DNA from 2 places in the Aliivibrio sp. S10_S31 genome. Region 2 is predicted to be linked to the other one. Evidence: riboswitches for the same ligand, from Rfam matches in the RefSeq annotation. Region 2 holds a riboswitch; the other holds the start of a gene.
What was found. A riboswitch is a leader RNA that binds a small molecule or an ion and turns the genes downstream of it on or off. The one in region 2 is predicted to bind cobalamin.
Positions count from the first base shown of each region.

Region 1: it holds a riboswitch for cobalamin, as region 2 does, so the genes downstream of both, HC728_RS09470 (ABC transporter substrate-binding protein) here and HC728_RS18960 (TonB-dependent receptor domain-containing protein) in region 2, are expected to answer to the same signal.

Region 1 covers NZ_JAAUWR010000009.1:19,004-26,514, reverse strand. Annotated here, with positions in the region: gene HC728_RS09480 (ABC transporter ATP-binding protein) at 1-671, opposite strand, end outside; gene HC728_RS09475 (iron ABC transporter permease) at 668-1,708, opposite strand; gene HC728_RS09470 (ABC transporter substrate-binding protein) at 1,708-2,625, opposite strand; cobalamin riboswitch at 2,644-2,774, opposite strand; gene HC728_RS09465 (cobalamin adenosyltransferase) at 2,864-3,400, shown strand; gene HC728_RS09460 (sensor domain-containing diguanylate cyclase) at 3,697-5,226, shown strand; gene HC728_RS09455 (MFS transporter) at 5,252-6,445, opposite strand; gene HC728_RS09450 (LysR family transcriptional regulator) at 6,547-7,416, shown strand.
Region 2 covers NZ_JAAUWR010000035.1:62-7,572, reverse strand. Annotated here, with positions in the region: gene murI (glutamate racemase) at 1-274, opposite strand, end outside; gene HC728_RS18965 (ATPase) at 340-1,011, opposite strand; gene HC728_RS18960 (TonB-dependent receptor domain-containing protein) at 1,060-2,907, opposite strand; cobalamin riboswitch at 2,953-3,178, opposite strand; gene trmA (tRNA (uridine(54)-C5)-methyltransferase TrmA) at 3,327-4,433, shown strand; gene HC728_RS18950 (YijD family membrane protein) at 4,490-4,864, opposite strand; gene fabR (HTH-type transcriptional repressor FabR) at 4,915-5,592, opposite strand; gene sthA (Si-specific NAD(P)(+) transhydrogenase) at 5,827-7,242, shown strand; partial or broken gene HC728_RS18935 (transposase domain-containing protein) at 7,362-7,511, shown strand, end outside.

The DNA.
Region 1 (7,511 bases), on a different contig from region 2:
GGCTTTCCTTCAGCCATAATTTCACCTTGATTAATCAAAATCAAACGATCACAAAACTCAGCAGCGGTATTTAAGTTATGAATAGCAACCAATGCTGATTTTCCTTTTTGGCATTCTTGATATAAGACATTCATCAATTGAGATTCATGGCCAATATCTAAACTCGCCGTCGGCTCATCAAGTAACATTAAAGGCGTATCTTGAACTAAAGTTCGGGCAAAATGTACGAGCTGTTTTTCACCGCCAGATAAATCAGTAACATTACGCTTATGTAGATGCTCTATTCCCACTTTTTCTAATGCAGCTTGGCTTTGTTTCTCTATCTCAGCTGGAGATATAATTGAATGTTGCTGTCTCGCATGAAAACCAAAACCAATGGTTTCCATCACATTAAAAGGAAAAGCGGCTTCACTGTATTGAGGCAAATAACTCATACATAATGCACGCTCAATATGAGATAAGACAGCAAGAGATTGACCTTGGATCTCAATACTTCCTTCGGCATAAGGTTGAAATCCACTGATGCACTTCATTAATGTACTTTTCCCCGCGCCATTCGGGCCAATAATACCAACCAATTCACCAGAATTGACGGTAAAGGAAATCGACTTTAATAATGCCTTAGTCCCAACCTGATAGTTTAATTGTGAGACATTTAATAATGGCTTCATGCTAAACGTCCCTTTCTTTGAAATCGAATGATCAAACCAATAAAGTAGCAACCACCAATAAATGAAGTAATGATCCCCGCTTTCAATTCATTAGGCGCAATGATCCAACGTCCTAATAAGTCACAAACCAATAGAAATATCACACCAAATATGGCTGAAAACGGCAATAATTTCTCATGACTTGGTCCTACTAATAGACGCACTAAATGAGGAACCATTAAGCCGATAAAACCAATAGGCCCAGCAATAGCAATCGACATCGCCGTTAATAACGTAGCAAACATCAATAATTTAAATCGTGTCTGTTTTACATTTAGACCCATACCATGAGCACTCTCCTCACCTAAAGCGAGTAAATTGAGAGAACGACTTTCTTTGAGTAACAAGGTAGATACAATAATAATCACGGGTGTTGGCCATAATAAATGCTGCCACATACGACCATCTAGCCCCCCCATTGCCCAGAAAACAAATTGGCTGACTTCATACTGTTGCGCCATTAATAGTAGTCCCATACGAGCACCGCCCAATAAACTCGATAGCGCCAATCCAGTTAATATGAGAAATAAAATTTGTGAAGAAGAGTGACGAGATGCAAGAACATAAATAAACGCAGAAGCAGCAAGAGCACCAACCGTTGTAAAAACAGGTAACCATATCGGATTCATAAAAGAAAAACCCGTAACAATAGCGATAACAGCACCAAAACTGCTTCCCGAGCTTACCCCCAATACATCAGGACTCGCTAATGGGTTTTTAAATAATCCTTGAGTACAGGATCCAGCTAAAGCCAATGCACCACCAGCCATAATTGCAGCACACGCCCTTGGCAAACGAATGTGCATCACTATTGCAGAAGCAAGCGGATACTCTTTAGTTGCTAACTCACTCCCACCAAATATATAACTCTTAAACATAGCTAAAATATCAATGATTGGAATGTGAACCGCACCAAGACTTAAATATGTTAAGAATAATCCAATAAATAAACACGTAGATACAATAGCTTGAAAAGAGGTTAAACGATAAAAAGGCATCAGAGTTTCTTATAGGCAGAGTGATTAACAAACAGAATCGCATCAATAATATATTGGCTATAAACACTTCTTAACACATGTGGCATTTGATAGACCCGACCTTCTTTAATGGCATTAACGGATTGTAATGAAGGATCAGATAAGACGTCTTGCTTAAATTTATCAGCACCTTTTTCATCTCCATACACCCACGCTGGTATAAATAAAATATCTGGATTTAATGCAATGACCATCTCTTTTGATACGGGAACTTGCCCGTATTTATCACTCACTAGCCCTTCAATGGCATTATTCAGATTTGCCTGTTTTAAGACTTCATCCCAAGTAGAATCTTGACCGCTCGATGTTCCCCACGGATTATAATCCAAAGCAGTTAATCGCTTTTTAGGTAAGATAACCTCTTGCTGTAAACGCTGTTGCATATCTTCGATGACTCGCTCAGCAGCAAGTCGACGATTAACAATATCACCGACTCGCAAAATCTCTGTTTCAACCTCTTTTAAGGTATTAGGCGTTTGAATGCGATAAACCGGGATACCAGCACTCTCAATAATCGCTAACTTTGATGCATCACTCCAATTAGCAGCAAAAACAAGATCAGGACGATTCGCTATGATCATTTCCACATTAAGCGCTAACAAAGGTACTGATTTTGGCAAGATATCTTTAATCGCTGAATAGTTAGGGTTATTAGCAAGATCAGTCAAACTGGATAATTGTTCTTTATCAACCAACTCCAATAATACGGCATCGGTGAATAACGTTTTTGACGATATTTTTGTAGGTGCTTTATCTAAAATAACGGTATGACCTAACCCATCAACAACATGTAATGGATAGGTAGTTTCGGCCATCGTTGACCAAGAAAGCAAAAGAGAAAAAGCAATAATAAATGGGTTTAACGCAAGCCAACGCATGGCAACTCCTGTAAATCGCGTACATAATATGAACCAACTTCGTATCTGACTCAAACTCTTGCAAGTTCTCACAGTGGCGCGCCCGTTACGGATTCTCACCGTATTCCGAAGTAATCTTCATTGTACGATGCTATGTTGATATATTCTATCTATAACCCTGAAAACATGGAATTAATTAGAGATACCCCCTACAACGTGATAAAATTCATCACCTCTTTAATCAACAAAGTAATGATTTATGGCACTTAAAGCATCTGGAAATATTGGTGAACTTTCATACCCATTCATTTTTGAAGACAGCCCATTATGTGACTTTGAAATCTTAACGGATGAATTGTGTGCCTATACTGGCTTAGCTCTATCACAAGTCACTAATCAAGAAGTCCGTGAATCACTAGAGCGTCTACAACCAAAAATATTTCACCTTAATGGATCGATTCGTGGGAAATGTGGCATCTTTGAGCAAGACGTTCAAGAGCTCGTGTCTGAAATGCTTTACTTTAAAGAACAAGTTCATGACAAAGGGAAACGTTTTGTGCTTCCGCGAGGAACCGGTCCAGTGATTCAACTTCATCAATGCCGTAGCTTAAGTAAAAAAGTGGTTCGTGCCTTAGTCCTTATTGATAAATTAACCAATAAAACCATCCCAGAAACACTTCCTCGTTTTGCAAATGCGCTCGCTAACTATTACTTTGTGCTTACACGAGTATTAAACCAAGATATGGGCATTGATGAACCTGAATACACAAGCATTAACTATCCAACACCTGAATAGATTAAATATTATGTAAATATATCGTTAAGCGAATAATGAAAAAGAATATTAATAATAAGAACCATAATATTCTCTTTCATTATCAATGGCAGTAACACGATACAAGTCAATGCAACTCTATTTATGATCTTTAATTATATTGATAGCAAACCTCATATATTATAAAGTCCACCTCAATTATTACAGTCATGCAATAAATGACTTTTTTGTTAAATTTAGGTTAAGTGATTAGAGTGATTACATTTGGTAAGTCCAATAAATTATTTTTTTGGCCACGCTTTATCGTTTTATTTACAATGTTAAATATCTTATTATTTTCAGTGTTTTATTTCTATAAATTCTCACAGAACCAGATAGAAATAAGTAAAATAAAATCAGAACAAAGTGCTCTAATTTCAGCACAAAAAAAATACATTGCAATGACCCTAAACAGCATAGGGCAAGACTTACTGTTGCTTTCTGATTTTATTGAAATTAACAAAGCATACCAAAAACACGAACGTAAACTCATTAAACTAGCTGAAATGAACACGCTTGCTCTGAGCTTACGTAAAGGACTTTATGATCAATTAAGATACCTTGATCTTGAAGGCAATGAGCTCATTCGTATTAACTATAATAATGGTATTCCAAGTGTTGTTGCTGGTAATGAATTACAAAATAAATTTAACCGTTATTATTTTCAAGACAGCTTATCTTTAAATGATGGAGATATTTACGTTTCTATTTTAGATTTAAATATTGAGCATGGTGAAATCGAAGAACCTTATAAACCTATGATTCGTCTAGCTACGCCTGTATATGATGATCAGGGAAATAAAAGAGGTATCGTTATATTAAATTACCTTGCAGCGCATTTATTAGATGGTCTAAAACTATTTTCTTTGGATAAAAGAAACCATCACATGCTAATAAACAGTAATAATTACTTTTTATTTTATGATAAAAGACCAGATCTTGAATTCGCTTTCATGTTTAATGAAGACGAAAGTAAAACATACCCGGCAATTTATCCAATAACTTATTCTTGTATTGAGAAAGAACCTAAAGGTCAATATGAAATAGGTTCTGGAATTTTAACGTTCGATTCCGTATTTGCTTATCCAAAAAATTTAGATTCAGCAAAATCAGTTAAGATTGTTAAAAAAGACTCATGCTGGCGATTAATTACTTTCGTCCCTAACTACCCTAAATGGTCAATAGAACGAATTTCAAGTGGTGAAGTGCTTCTTATTGGATGCTTTATTCTACTTTCATTTATCGTATCGCTGGTTATTACTCAATTACAATTGAAGAAAAAAATTGACCATAACGAAATAAAGAAATTGGCTCACCACGATAGCCTGACTGGCCTAATCAACCGTGGATACTTTAAAAAATTGTTTCATTGGAAAATGCAAAAAGCACGAAAAAATGAAACCAAGTTAGCTCTGATCTACATTGATTTAGATGGATTTAAAGATCTCAATGACAACTTTGGTCATAGTGCTGGTGATTTAGCATTAAAAGCAGTAGCGAGAAATCTATATAGTACTTTCGCAGAAAATAGCTATGTTGCTCGATTAGGTGGCGATGAGTTTGCCGTGCTTATTCATACCGTTATTGATGAAGAAGAGATATTTGCTCTTGTTGAGGAATTTTTAGAGAGCAGTAATACTCCCTTGATGCTTGAAGATATCCCATATCAACTAAGCACAAGTATTGGCTTAGCTTTCTTCCCTGAACATGGTCGTTCTATTAACGAGTTAATGCATAATGCCGATGCAGCAATGTATGACATTAAACGTTCAGGAAAGAATGGATTTAAAGTATTTGAAAACCTTTAACTCAGGCTTTTATTACTAACCTTTACTACGCCCAAGCCACTTTAGTTTGGGCGTAGTGATTTAAACGCCAGCATAAAGCAAAAATAATCATATATAGAAAACTCGCTCCAAGCATTACCGCACTCCACCCTCCATGCTGCCAACAAAACATCAAATAAAAACCACCTAAACTACCACTGACATAATAATGCACCAAATACAAAGCTGTCGCCGTAGATTTAGCAGTTTCTGCTTGCTGACTCACCCAACCATAAGCTAATGAATGAGTAAAAAACGCTCCAAAGCTTAATACATTTAAGCCAATCACTATTATAATTAGTGAATCGCTTGTCGTAATAAACATTCCAATTAAACTCATTACAGTTCCGGTAAACATTCCCAATACAGGATTAAAACGTTGACTCCATAAACCCACTAACCTAGAACTTACTGTCCCGGATAAATAACAAAGAAAAATCATAGAAGTGATACTTAAAGGTAAAGAATATGGCTCAGCAATTAACCGAAAGCCGGTAACGGAATAAAGATTTACAAATAAAGCAAAATTCACCCCGCCAATGACCATAGCAAGAAAGAGGCGTCGGTTTCTTAAGTGTTGCACTATCACTCGATAATAAGCAGATAATTCCATTTTATCTTCATGTACTTTACTTTCTTTTGGTAATACAAAAGCAACAAGCATCGCACCAATAAAACTGACACTAGCCATGAATATCACGGCAGTTTGCCAATCAAAATGATCCGTAATGACCCCTCCAAACAACCGCCCTGAAATACCACCTAATGAGTTTGCACTAATATAAGCACCGATCGCATAACTGAACGCTTTTGCTGTAAATGCTTCAGCCATATAAGCAACCGCTACAGCAGTAAACCCAGCTAGAGCCATCCCCATTATGGCTCGACTCACAATTAATACGGTTAAGCTATCTGTAAATAGCGACAATAAGCCTATTGCTGGTAATAAAAATAGACTTAATAACATCACATTACGACGACCAATAAAATCAGAGACAATAGCCCAAGGCAAAAGCATAAAGGCTAACGTAAATGTTCCAGCAGCTAGCAACCAATTGATTTTCGTGGCAGATACAGAAAAGTGCTCAGCGAGAACAGGTAGCATTGGCTGAAACAAATATAAATTACAAAATACAATAAAAGACCCAAATGCAAGAGCTGCACTTACTTGATAATAGGCCTTACTTTTAAACTCAATCATCTTAGTGATCGCCATTAGAAAACTGTACTAAAACTGTAGCAACTCCATTTGAATAGTGAAAATATATTATAATTATCATTTCAATAGTATTTGGTTATCGCATGGATACTCGACTTCTTACTTATTTTGTCTCTATTGCTGAGCACAAAAACATGACACACGCCGCTCGCGCTCTACACATAGCTCAACCTGCCTTAAGTGTTGCAATAAAAAAACTAGAGAACCAACTAGAACTAGAGCTATTTCGTAGAGATGAGAGAAAAATGATACTGACTCATGAAGGCGAAGTATTACTGACTCATGCAAAGCAAATCCTACAACAATTGGACGACGCCACACTGGCGATGAAAGAATTGCGAGGTTTAGAGAAAGGGGAAGTTAGATTAGGTGTTCCAAGTATTATGGGGACCTATTATTTCCCAGATGTTTTAATGGCATTTAAAAGTCGTTATCCAAAATTAAAACTCACCATTGTTGATGCTGGTGCTCAATCAATACAAAAAATGCTGCTTGATGGCGAAATTGATCTTGGGATTACACAAATAAAAAACCTACCGAATGAACTGGATTCTGACCACTTACTTCGCTCCCAAATGGTTGCAGTTGTAAGTAATGAACATGAATTTGCTGATAAAAAATCACTCACTTTTTCAGAGTTTTTCTCTCAAGAATTAGTCATGTTCAAGCAAGGCTACTTTCATCGAGAAAAACTGGATGCCATCTGTAAACAAGAGGGACTAACTGCAAACTTTTCTTTTGAAACCAACCTATTAGCAGTGATCATGAAAATTGTAAAGCGTGACTTTGCCATTAGTGCATTACTAGAATTAGCTACCGAAAATGAGCCTGATATTGTTTCTATTCCATTTAGTGAGCCTATCTATTTAGATATATCCATTGCATGGAGAAAGAATGGTTATTTGTCTAAAGCTGATAGAACTTTTCTCGAATTTGTAAAACAAAACCATTAGAAGCTACATCAAGAAGCACGAAAAGTTCCCTAAAATTACACCTCATAAATGCAAAGTATGACTACCAAATTTGGTACTGACATTAATAAAAATTA
Region 2 (7,511 bases):
CAGGTATATCTAATTTATCCCTAAGAGAAGGAAGTACAACGGTGCTTGCTGTATTACAAGCAATCACAACGATATCAATAGGGAATTGAGAACACAACTGAGAGATAATGTGTGTTGTTCTTTCTATAAGTACCGATTCAGTTAGTTCACCATAAGGGAATGCCGCATTATCAAACGCATAAATATACTTAGCTAAAGGTAACTGATATTTAATTTCTTTATATACCGATAATCCACCGATACCCGAATCAAAAATCAAAATGTGTTTTGGCATAACTGAAACCACAGACTCTATTGTAAGCCGATATGAAAAGGTGAGCTCTAATCATACCTCTTGCACTAGTTTTGTAAAACAGAAGCGTTATAACGAAGATGAGTAAAGCGCTGTTGTTTTTCAATTTGCATCTCAGATAATTGGATTGAACCTTTAAAGCATGGTGCGCTAACCACTAAAGAATGAAACTCACCATTTTCTCCGCAAGGATCTACTTCTATTGGTAACTGTGCAATCAATTCTCTTGTGTATACTTTTCCACAAAATTGATTATCAAGTTGAGTCCCATCAGTTGTAACAAGAATAGTTTTAATACCTAATGAAATAATCTCCTCAGCCAAGTCTCTGCTTGATTGCCCCATTAAAGGAAAAACACATTCCCAACCTGCTTTTTCGATATAGCTTTTACGATAATCAACAATACCATTGCAAAACATGTCACCGAAAGCAACAGAATCAAACTCAATACCAGACTCTTTTAAACCGTTAACCACTAGATATTGGTATTCATCATTTGCAGGGAACACGGTAGGCAATTCGATTGTGATTAATGGCAGATCGACTAAATCAGCTTGCATTTGAACAACTGATAATGGAGTTACTTGAAATGGGACTTCATTTGCTACATGTGTCGTATATAAAGCAACAACTTCATAGTTAGGGTTCTCAAGCAATCGAATAAGAGTGAGTGTTGAATCCTTTCCTGATGACCAACTAATAATAACTTTCTTTTTCATTCATACCTCAAAATGAAAAACCGCCAATGAAGGCGGTTTTAAATCAAATTAAAATTGATAATCTAAACTAACATAATATGAGCGCTCTGCAGGTTTATAGCCGCCCGCCGTTTCATATTCTTCATCAAATAAGTTTTCAACTCGACCTCGAACAGCAAGATCTGACGTTACCCAATAAGCAGCAGCAACACTCCACAATGAATATGGATCAAGATAAGCAGTTTCAACGCCTGGGGCTGAAGGTAAATCAGAGCGTTTTCCTGTATAAATATAAGAAAGATTCAAGTCTAAATCACCTAAACTTATATTACCCATCCACTTATAATTCTGTTTTGCTCTTCTTGCTAGTTGTTGACCTTCTGTATCCTCATGATCTTTATATTCAGCAATCAATGTATGAGAAATGATTCCAGTATCAAATAACAACTCTAACTCAGCACCTTTAATATCAGCATCAACATTTGCACTATAGCCTGCAAAATTTGGAGCGTCATAATATACAATTAAATTATCTACACGGTTCTTATACATAGATAAATTAACATTAACTAAGCTATATACGGCAGCAAGACTCACATCAATATTTTTTGACGTTTCCGGCTCTAAATCTGGAGCTGTCGATAAATCATAAAATGATGGCGCTTTAAACGCGGTATTATAAGCAGTACTTACTTTATAAATATCATTAATTTGATAACTCGCACCAACACCCCACGTTGTATATTCATCATACTTATCGTGCTTATCAAATCGAGTATTTGCTTCTAACTTTAATTGATCTAATTGATATTGAGTTCCAAGATAGATGCCAGTCGACGTACGACTTTCACCTTCATTAATAATTACTTTATTTGACCAATCAGTAATGTCAGCTTTCACTTTCGCATCAGTCCAATCAACACCTGCATTAACTAACCAGCCATCCGTTAGTTTAATTTGGTTAGCCCATTGCATATTTAGCTGATCAATTTTTTGCTCTGAATCGAGGTCTCCATTTTCATGATATTCCAGAGTTTGGTCATCTTGATAACTGATACTTAGATTTGATGAAACCGTATCTTTATGAAAAGATAATTTTGAAGAATAAACCGTAGATTCTGATTCTGAGCGAGATTTTGTATTTGTATAATGGTTATATTCTGATGTGCTATTAAACCATCTAACACCAGTAAAAAGACTCACATAAGAAGAAAGTTGGTGCTCGTAGTTCAACATAAACTGGCTATTTTCAAAGCCATGTTTATCTCCATCATTAAATCCCGGTTGAGGATTAACATTGTAGCCTTCTGTTTGGGTGAACCCGGCAGCCATTTTTAAATGTCCGTTTTCGCCAACTTTAGTATTAGCAGCAAAATTTCCTTCTTTATATTTATCGCTGCCAGCACCAATGGTTGCAGATTTCGACAGATTGTCAGAAGAAGTTCGAGTAATGATATTAATCACGCCACCAACAGCATCGGAGCCATACATTACCGCTCCAGAACCACGAATTATTTCAATTCTTTCAACTTGGTTTACAGGGATCTTATTAATGTTCATTCCACTTTTAATGGAACTGTTCATTCTAAAACCATCAATTAAAATCAATACATGATCAGAGTTAGTGCCTCGCATAAAAATAGAGGCATTTTGGCCAATACCACCATTGCTTGCGACTTCAATCCCAGGTTGCAACCTTAAAATGTCCGTCATCGTTTTTGCTTGAATCTGAACAATCTCTTCCTTGGTGACTACACTCATTGGTGCAATAACATCTTCTGTTGACTGCTCAAATCTGTTCGCAGTAACAACCATGGTTTCATCGGTTTCTGTTGTGGTATTTTTAGCAAATACAGGGGATGTATAGGCGTGTGAAAGCAGCGACACTACAGCTGTCGCTAAGGCAGTTTTTTTCATTTCCGTTGTTTCCTAAAATCGCGTTAAGTCCATATAGCAATACGTAATGTATTACTTATTGCTGGCAGGTCTTCGGACTTGAGAGCAGTTAACCTAGAGTACTCACTTCCCATTATTTTTCGATATCCTTAAAATATCTAAACTTAACAGTGTGAAAAATTGTACCTTCGTTCTCTCTTACCGCTGCGCGTCAGTTCTGGATTTTCACCAGATTCCCTATTCAGGCTATAATTAATATTAAAAATAGCGCACCAACATGGGCGAAATAGTAGTGACCTACACTATCTTTGTCTAGGTTTATGCGCTCAATATCACGTCTTAGTATTAATTAGTTTCGATCAATAACACACAAATACTGGACAACAGATCTCTATCGCATAAAATCGGCGCTCTTATTTTGAGCAGCGTGAGGCAAGACGATGACACAATCAGTCATGAACCCAGAAAATTATCAAGTACAATTAGATGAAAAAGCAGAAGCACTCTCTGCTATGTTTTCTGAATTTAATGTTCCAGAACTGGAAGTCTTTTCCTCTCCTGCTGAAAACTACCGCATGCGTGCAGAATTTCGTGTGTGGCATGAAGGTGACGAAATGTATTACGTCATGTTCAACCAAGAGACCAAAGAAAAATACCGTGTTGATTACTTCTTACCTGCAAGCCGTTTAATTAACGATTTGATGCCATTACTAACAGAAGCAGTAAAAGAGAGTAAAACACTTCGCTATAAAATGTTCCAAGTGGATTTCTTATCGACGCTTAGTGGTGAAATTTTAGTGTCGATGCTTTATCACCGTCAACTAGATGATGCTTGGAAAGAAGAAGCGAAAGCATTAAAACAACGTCTGAATGATGAAGGTTTTAACCTAAATATCATTGGTCGTGCACGTAAAATGAAAATCGTTTTAGACCAAGAGTTTGTTATTGAAAAACTTAAAGTTAATGACGACATCTTAACGTATAAGCAAGTTGAGAATAGCTTTACACAACCAAACGGCATTGTTGCTCAAAAAATGCTAGAATGGGCAGTGGATTGTACACAAAACAGTCAAGGTGACCTACTTGAATTATATTGTGGTAACGGTAACTTCTCATTGGCATTAGCGAAAAACTTTGATCGTGTTTTAGCAACCGAATTAGCAAAACCATCTGTTGATTCTGCTCAATACAACATTGCAGCAAATAACATTGATAATGTACAAATCATTCGAATGTCTGCTGAAGATTTTACTGATGCTATGGAAGGTAAACGTGAATTTAGACGCTTAAAAGATCAAAATATCGATCTAAAAAGCTATAACTGCAACACTATCTTTGTTGATCCACCTCGTTCTGGAATGGATGAAGGGACTTGTAAGATGGTTCAAGGTTACGAGCGTATTATGTACATCTCTTGTAATCCTGAAACGCTAAAAGAAAACTTAGAAATTTTAAGCCAAACGCACAACATTACGCGTTTTGCTTTATTTGACCAGTTCCCATATACACACCATATGGAAGCCGGCGTTTTCTTAGAAAGAAAATAAACTTAAAAAAAAGGCTCATAGCGTAATGTTCTGAGCCTTTTTTTATGAACGGTTATTTATATTTCTGTGTGAGTATCTTTCTTTTTCAAAATACCCATTTTCACACCAATCCAAAGTAACAAAGCCAGAGCGACTAAAATCGAAAAGAAATTAGAACCCGCTTCTGGGTATTGTGCTTTTACTAATGCTGAATGACCAAACAATCCTACAAAAAAACAAGCCATTGCAATAAGCGGAGTATCTTCGCTCACTGGCGGTCGTAAGTATTCTTGATATAAACCTTGAGCCGCTAGAACCAATGCAATAATCGGAAAAATTGAGAAAGCAACTTCAGTTACTGTTAATCCAACCCAAACGGCATTTAAACAAAGACCTGCCACCACTGATAGCGCTAATGTCTTTCGTTCATTTCTACTATTTTCATGTGTCATGTTTTTACCTCATACAGACATTGATTCACTGCGATCAATGCATCTACATTCTATTTTTCATTTTCTTTACGATACCAATACGCTCCTTTAGAGAGCATTCGTAATTGAAAAATGAGTCGCTCAGATAATTCAGTTCGTGATGCCGAGTCTAAATCTAACGCCTCTGCTCCTGAACTAAATACAAGTGTTACCGATGCCTCAGCCTGAACCAATGCTTCTTCACGAGCTACTCCTGTTGTGGCAACTAAATATTCGGTAAGTTCCGCAACAAAGTGTTGGATTTCTCTTGCTACCGCAGCACGAAAAGCGGGTGATGTTCCTGAACGTTCACGTAGTAATAAGCGAAAAACGTTAGGACTTCCCTCAATAAACTCCATGAAAGTTTCAACAGAAGTTCTAATGACACTCCCTTCTACGACTATACGTTGGCGAGCCTGTCTCATTAATTGACGTAATATCAAACCACCTTCATCTACTAGAGTTAGTCCTAACTCATCCATATCTTTAAAGTGTCGATAAAAAGACGTTGGAGCAATTCCAGCTTCTCGAGTAACTTCTCGTAAGCTTAAACTCGTAAAACCTCGCTCGGCACATAATAGGCAAAAAGCAGCATCAATGATGGTTCTTCGAGTTCTTTCTTTTTGTTGAGCACGAACGCCTTTTGCACTCACTGGGCGCTTTACTTCTGAGACTGCATTGAGATCATCAGCTTCAAATTCAGGATACATATACTTTACCGTTTGTTGCGTGATTTAATTAAATGGGTATCACAAACTTCCGCCAACCCACATTATCGATTTCTACTTACCTATGTAAATAATGAAATCACTAATACGACAGATTTCCATAAACAACGTGATCCTCTCCACTCTATCTTAATCACTTGATTTACCAAACGAATGAAAAGGTTAAAATACTTTGTTAGCAATGTTGCGATATTGATAATAATTAAGGCGCTAATAATGACTAATTCAACCCCTATACGTTCAACCCATTTTGATGCCATTGTAATTGGTAGTGGCCCAGGTGGAGAAGGGGCTGCAATGGGTCTAACTAAAGCCAACTTAAATGTCGCAATTATTGAAAGAGAACCAAGTGTTGGTGGCGGGTGTACACACTGGGGAACCATTCCATCGAAAGCACTGCGTCATGCGGTTAGTCGTATTATCGAGTTTAACTCAAACCCTCTTTACTGTAAGAATAATACCAGTCTTCATTCTACTTTTTCGGATATTTTAGGTCATGCGAAAAGTGTAATAGATAAGCAGACTCGTATGAGACAGGGGTTCTACGATCGCAACCAATGTTCTCTCATCTTTGGAGAAGCGAGTTTCGTAGAAAAAAATACTGTTGCGGTTACAGCAAAAGATGGCTCCATTGAAACCTACACAGCAGATAAATTTATTATTGCTACAGGCTCTCGTCCATATCGTCCTGAAGGTATTAATTTTAACCATAGTCGTGTTTATGACAGCGATTCTATCTTATCTCTTAAACACGATCCTCGTCATATCATTATTTACGGTGCCGGTGTCATTGGAAGTGAATACGCTTCTATTTTTAGAGGACTAGGTGTAAAGGTTGATTTAGTTAATACTCGTGATCGCCTACTTTCCTTTTTAGATAATGAAATGTCAGATGCGCTTTCCTATCACTTTTGGAACAGCGGTATCGTCACTCGCAATGATGAAAATTTTGAGCACATCGAAGCAAATGATGACGGTGTAATCATGCATTTAGAATCAGGCAAAAAAATGAAAGCCGATTGCATACTTTTTGCAAATGGACGAACAGGTAATACGGACAAGCTAAACCTTTCAGCTGTTGGTCTTGAAGCTGATTCCCGTGGTCAATTAAAAGTAAATGATAATTACCAAACAGACGTCGAGCACATTTATGCGGTTGGTGATGTGATTGGATACCCAAGCTTAGCCAGTGCAGCTTATGACCAAGGGCGATTTACCGCTCAAGCCATTACTAAAGGAAAAGCAGAAGCTAGGCTCATCGATCATATTCCTACTGGAATTTACACCATCCCAGAAATTAGCTCTGTAGGAAAAACGGAACAAGAACTTACCGCAGCAAAAGTACCTTACGAGGTTGGCCGCTCATCATTTAAACATTTAGCACGAGCACAAATTGCAGGTAAAGATATCGGTAGCCTAAAAATATTATTCCACCGTGAAACCAAGGAGATATTGGGCATTCATTGCTTTGGCGAACGTGCGGCTGAAATCATTCATATCGGTCAAGCCATTATGGAGCAAAAAGGCGAAGCTAACACTATTGAGTATTTTGTTAATACCACATTTAACTACCCTACAATGGCAGAAGCTTATCGAGTTGCCGCACTCAATGGCCTAAATAGATTATTCTAATTACAAAAAAGGGCTGCATACTGCAGTAATGCCGATCAGTTAAGAAATTTTTGAGATCATTTGACCGATCCTCAAAATGCTTCAAAATCCGATATTAGGAAACTAATATCGGATTTTTTATGTCTTTAGAAAGCCAACTTGCGAATACTTTTCAATCATATAATACCTTTCATCACTTTGATAGATATTCTGATATTCTTAGCCCTGAATTGATTCAGCAAGGCTTCGAACAAGCCGGTGTAGCAACGGTTAGAAGGAGGCGATTACCT